2 regions of the Bacillus sp. EB V-12 genome follow, and region 1 is predicted to be linked to the other one. Evidence: predicted binding sites of a transcription regulator. Region 1 holds the regulator's gene; the other holds the start of a gene.
The links. The regulator LexA, encoded in region 1, represses DNA repair genes until DNA is damaged. The targets are predictions, from matches to a motif close to CGAACATATGTTCG.
Positions count from the first base shown of each region.

Region 1 (3,173 bases):
TATGAATGAAGAATATGACGTTGTAATGAATAATTATCGTGCAAGTGGCGGGGGAAATTTCTTTATGTTTCAAAACAAACCGGTAGTAAAAGATATCCCCACAGATATGTCTGAACTTATCGCTAATTATATATTGGAACATAAAACGATAGAAGCAACAGTTAATAACAACTGGAAAGTTATTAAATAACGATTTTTACATATAAAAAAGATGGGCTTCGCCCATCTTTTAATTTAATCTTGCATTATCTTGCTTTTTTAAAGCTTTTAATTTCGTCGGTGTAACATCTGTACCTTCTTCGTTAACAACTTTAATACCTTTAAGTTCGTTTAACATATTTTGACGAAATCCTTTTAAATATTGTTCACGTAGCGATTGACGCTCACGTTGCTCTTCTTCAGTTAAACCTTCAGCTTTTGCTTTTTTCGCTAAGAAGTTAATGCGTTCAACGAGTTCGTGATTAATCATCTCGAATCCCCCTTCTAATCAAAACTGATTATTATCATACAATAGTTACTCTTCTTTATCAAGTAATTGCTTCGTATACTCTACATATCTACGATGTACAGTCGCCTTTGAAACATTATGACCAAATCCACGTAATGTTGCTGCAATTTCTTCAAACGTGAGTTCACTTTTTCGCAAACGTACAATTTCCTCAATTGGCACTTCTTTTTTCTCTCTTCCTACACTTAAATGACGATTTTTTAAATTTTTTTCTGGACGATAACCTTTTTCTACTGCACGTTGCATACCTCGTTTAATTTTCAAATTATGAATCTTTCTTTGATATTCTTCAACAATACCAATAATATCTAATACCATTGAATCAGAATCCGACAATTGTAATTCACCATTATGTGTATGCGTATATACTTTTATGCCTTCTTTATGTAAACAATGCATTAACGCGATCTTCGCATTTCCTCTACCAAGACGCGTTTCATCTTGTATAAGTAACACATCAATTTGTTCGTCTCGAATTGTATCCAACACCTCTAATATACCGTCACGTTCAATTGTATATCCACTAGCCTGCTCTTCAATCACCTTAGTAACATTCATTTGATAGCGCTCAGCTAAATGCAATAATTCATCTTTTTGACGTAATAATGATGTTTCTTGCGCTTCTTTCGTTGTACTCACACGTGCATAAATAATTGCATTCATTTTGAACCCCTCTTTCTCCCTATTATTTCCCTATAGTGTAACATAAATCCGCCATTTGTTCGAACTTATGTTTGTAGAATGTTTTTTCACATGTTATACTTATTAATAAGAAAAATGAAAGAAAACGAGGTGTTAGAAAACATGGAAAAGTTAACGAAACGCCAGCAAGACATTCTCGACTTTATTAAGCTAAAAGTACAAGAAAAAGGATATCCACCTTCCGTACGTGAAATTGGTCAAGCAGTCGGCCTCGCTTCTAGTTCTACAGTGCACGGACATTTATCACGATTAGAAGAAAAAGGATACATTCGACGCGATCCAACAAAACCACGTGCCATTGAAATTTTAGGTGAAGACCGAATGGATACGGAAACACAATCTGTTATTCAAGTTCCAATTGTCGGAAAAGTCACTGCTGGTTTACCAATTACAGCGGTCGAAAGCGTAGAAGAACATTTCCCACTTCCAGCTAGTATTGTTGCTGGAGCAGACCAAGTGTTCATGTTACGTATTTCTGGAGATAGTATGATTGAAGCTGGTATTTTCGATGGAGATTTAGTTGTTGTTCGCCAACAGCAGTCTGCATATAATGGTGAAATTGTAGTCGCTTTAACAGAGGATAACGAAGCAACAGTTAAACGTTTCTATAAAGAAAAAGACCATTTCCGTCTACAACCAGAAAACTCTTCATTAGAACCTATCATTTTAAAACAAGTGTCAGTTATCGGGAAAGTAATTGGCGTATATCGTGATTTACATTAAAAATAACAAAAAGAAGATAATTACCTTATTTATATACGGTAATTATCTTCTTTTTGTATTTTGATAGATTTCCATGCATTCTATTTCTTATTAACGAGTTTCAATCGTCACATCTCCCGCAGCCGTTTTACCGCTAATCTTTTTACTACCATTTCCAATTGTTACATTTTTATTTTCTTCATTAAAAATCGTTACATCTCCCGCAGCACTTTGCCCAGTAATTACCGCATCTTGTGGTTTTTCCGATAAAGTAATATCTATATCTCCCGCAGTTGAACTTGCTTCTAGATTATATTTAGAATCATGATCTTGAATATTTATTTCCCCACTTGTTGTTTTTGCGGTCACTTTCCCTAATACCTTCTTAAAGTTCACCTCACCAGCTTTTGTCGATCCCTCCACATTCTTAGCCGTTACTTGTTTCAACTCTACTTCTCCAGCAAGTGTTCTAACACTTACGCTATCACTTTTCACATCACTCATTTCGATTTGTCCAGCAGATGAATTTACTTTTACATCTTGGTAAGAGCGTTCGGGCACAAGTAGAGTCAATTTAGACGTTTGAAACCTAAAATCGTAAAAAGAAAAATCAAATGAAGCACCTTTTTCTCTTTCCCCAATAATTTTTAATGTGTCACCATCTTCTGCGATACGAATCTCTTGTTTACGTACATCTCCCGATTGCTTTACATAAAAAGAAGAGTCAGGAGATTTTTGAACAATAATATCCCCGGCATCTAACTTAACTTCTATATTTTTTAATGTTTTGTTTTTAATTACATTTTCTTTATCGCCTTTTTCAGCAGTTTGTACTGCTTTTTCATATGTTTGGGAAATTCCTATTACTCCAATAACGATACAAGCGATAGCGATTAAAAATAGTTTTTTCATCATTTACTCTCCTTTTATCATTTTGAAGTTCCATATTACATATCGTACACACAATCTCTTAAACCACTTTGTACTATAAAAAGCGATAATACATAACAATAAACCTACTCCAACAAACGTTATACTAACGAAAAGATCCAACCATATAAAAGTACCCATAAATACTTTTCCAATAACGAAAAGTGGTGTTACTACACTAGCAATACCACCGATCCAAAAAGAAAATATAAAAGCAATAATTGCGACTAACGGGCCTAACACAATAATAAAATTAAACAAACTAAGTCCAATCGCTGCCATAACAGCTCTTGTCACATTTGAAGTCGATGGATTTTTTTTCATTTCATCG
Region 1 covers NZ_JBUXJL010000001.1:942,376-945,548, reverse strand. The annotation lists gene ACZDYH_RS04970 (bifunctional metallophosphatase/5'-nucleotidase) at 1-190, shown strand, start outside; gene ACZDYH_RS04965 (DUF896 domain-containing protein) at 230-469, opposite strand; gene ACZDYH_RS04960 (YneB family resolvase-like protein) at 515-1,171, opposite strand; gene lexA (transcriptional repressor LexA) at 1,313-1,933, shown strand; gene ACZDYH_RS04950 (DUF4097 family beta strand repeat-containing protein) at 2,024-2,827, opposite strand; gene ACZDYH_RS04945 (DUF1700 domain-containing protein) at 2,828-3,173, opposite strand, start outside.

Region 2 (3,173 bases), on a different contig from region 1:
AACCTGTACTAGATTTCGTAAAACCATGGGTAGATTACGGTTTAAATGAAGCAAAACATACATCACACGAACACGCATTAACAGAAGTTGCTGCGATTATGTTTTTAGTTGGTAAAGGCTTCAATCCGACGATTGCACATTATATCGTTGAATCTTGGGAGAAGAATGAGCAGTTTTAGGGTTGTTTATTTGATAAAATATAAAAAACACAAAAGTGCCAAACCCCTTATACCACAAGGGTTTCGGCACTTTTTAATATCTAAAACAAATTTTATTGAAATAATTATTTTTATAGATTTTCATACTTTTTTATATAGTACGTGAACATATACAGTACAAAAATACACCTTTGTATACACATTTTTAGAAACATCTTAAGTTTATCAAACAATAACCAAAAGACGTACCTGCAACCTCATCATATAAATAATAGATATTAAAAAGAGGACACTATAAGCGCCCTCTTCCTTAGGTTTTAAATATGTTCTCCATGATCCATAAACACTTCAATTGCTTCGTTTTGTGGTATGTCTTTTGCATTAGTAAGACCAAAAGTAAAAACAGCGGATAACATCATCATTAATAAGATTGCTTTTTTCATTTTAGCGCCCTTCTTTCTATGCTCTTTTTGTCTGCATCTAAAGCGATGTGCAAATACTTGCTTGCTTTTCTATGATTTTCTGAACCATAGAATATTTCACCTAAAAGAGAAGCATATTCTTTTACCCAATCATATAATTCTTCTTTTTCAAAATACGAAATACCTTCTATAACCACATTTTCTAATTCTTCTTGCGGTACATAGTTATGTACTGCTTTTAAAATTCGGAAATGATGACGATAACATAAGTCGCTAATCTTATAGCCATTCTCAATATATTCATTAGCGATATGACTATAACCTAACTTAAAATGTTCTCTTGCTAAAAGAAACATAGTTTTAGCGTTATTTTCTAATGAATCCTCTAAGTGTTTAATTGCTAACTCTGGCATGTTTTGACTTGCGTATAAAAGTCCTAAATTATGCTTAACTCGTTTAATAAGAAGTTCATCATTAGATTTTTGGAAGGTACCTAGTGCTGAAAGTAAATATTCCTCTGCACTTTCGAATTCATTTAGTCGAATGTGTGCCATTCCTAAAGTATTTAAGCATGCTGCAGTTTTTAATTCATACCCTGGACTAATTGAAAATACTTCATTCGCCTTTGTAGCAAATTGAACTGCTAGGATCGGTTTTAATACGTGATAGTAATGGACTGCAAGCCAATAATTAAATTCAGCTTTTTCAATTTCATCATGCATGTACTCTAAAAACGTTTCAGCTTTTTCAAATTGCATTCTTGCTTCACTATGGTTTGCTTTATTAATAGCGTAAATTGCTTTAAATAAATGATGATAGTACTCTAAAAATGTTTCTGTAGACTCTGGTAAAGGCTCGATTTTGTCCAGAATATCTTTTGTACTATCCATATCCCGAATTAGCAGTTTATACCGTGCATTCAATAAAGCGTAGTAGACTAATATTGTTTGGTCTTCCTTAATATTATTGATTTTATTTGCAATATCTTCTTTTATTTTCTGAGACTGTAATACACGTTGTGAAATCATAGCTTGATACCAGTCGTTTAATAATTTTGTGATTTCTTCTTTAGAAATAATGTCAACACTCATCTACTTCTACCCCCTTTTGTTAAATGTTATCATGACATGCTTGTTTGCATAAATAAGTTTTTGAATATTCTAACTTGAAAAAATTATTTTTGAATATTCATGTTAACAAAATGGTCCCTTTTCAAACCAAAAAAGAACACACGTTTGTTTGTAGTGGAGTTAAAAAAACAAAAGTGAGGTATTACATCATGGAATATAACGGCTTTCCTGTAGTACGTGGAAGAGGTATGGTGAAATGGAATCCGTTTGCTTCAATACCGGAGCAATACGAGGAAATACATAGAATGTTTGAGGAACAATATAAAGTACCTAAACCTTTTTTAACACAAGATACTATGGAACGAATAGAAAGAGCGTTAATGCAATCTTTTCACGAGGAAGAAGAAATACATATCTCATACTATCGTGATGGAATGGTGCAAGACATGTACATAAATGTATTACATATTGAACCGATGACGAAAACTATATATTGTACAGATGCTTTTGGTTTGAATACTAAGTTTAAGTTTGATGAATTGGTGAATATAAATTAAAAGAAGCCGCCCGACAGGACTGAAGTGGCTTTTGTACGACAAAAAAAGAGCTCTGCTATACAGCAGAGCAAAAGAAAAATATATAACCCTATAAAAATAATACAAATTATTGATACTTTCAAAAGACGAAATTTAAATTTCCATCACAATAATACCTATGTTTAAGTATGAAACATTCTACCTTCCCTATAGCTATGAATATTCTTATTTTAGAATTTCATAGTATCCAAATAGCTCTTTGAGAAATACCTCAATACCGAACTTCTTCAAAGAATCTTTTCTTTATTCAAAGAGAAGTTCTAAAACTTTTTTCTTATCTTTGTCTCTTCCATAATGAATCAACCTATGACAGTTCGGACATATACTAACTATACTTCCAACAACATCTAAACTATTTTCAAAATCATGTTGCATTCTTAACGGTATTAGATGATGGGCCTCCATATAATTTTTTCAGCTGGCTTCCGATACAAATGTTTCATGTGTGTCATCTATTTCACATTTAAATTCTGCCTGTTTAATAGCTTGTTTAGCTTTTTTCGGATCACGAGGCCATACTTCCCTACCAGATTCCATTTTAGTTTTTTTTCGATTTTCCGATTTCTCTTCTTCTGCAATCTTTACTTTACTAAAATCCGAATCAATATTAGTAAATCCTTGTGGTGTATGGTTCAATTTGTAGCCAAAGAAAGCTGCGAATTCGATTGCTTTAATGTTTACAGGTTTTAGGTCCTTAATAAAATAGATGTATTCCCAAGTTTCATCATTATCGTTTGTTTTCTAAATTTTTCTAGCCACATCTGGGTTATGAGTCTTAGCAAAAATTGTCCCGAAAAACTTAAATTCCCCTTTAGAATATGCTAAAATCCCGTCACCCTCTTTTAACTTTTCCTATCTATCAACATTTGAAGAACCAGGAGTTGCTCCCCACATACATACATTCTCATGTAATTCATTATCTTTAAG
Region 2 covers NZ_JBUXJL010000003.1:384,413-387,585, forward strand. The annotation lists gene ACZDYH_RS13470 (hypothetical protein) at 1-179, shown strand, start outside; gene ACZDYH_RS13475 (aspartate phosphatase) at 476-601, opposite strand; gene ACZDYH_RS13480 (response regulator aspartate phosphatase) at 598-1,671, opposite strand; gene ACZDYH_RS13485 (YolD-like family protein) at 1,860-2,207, shown strand; gene ACZDYH_RS13490 (hypothetical protein) at 2,661-2,882, opposite strand; gene ACZDYH_RS13495 (hypothetical protein) at 3,099-3,173, opposite strand, start outside.
Region 2: ACZDYH_RS13485 (YolD-like family protein) is a predicted target of LexA. The motif match lies at 1,809-1,822, and genes of this name have one in related genera.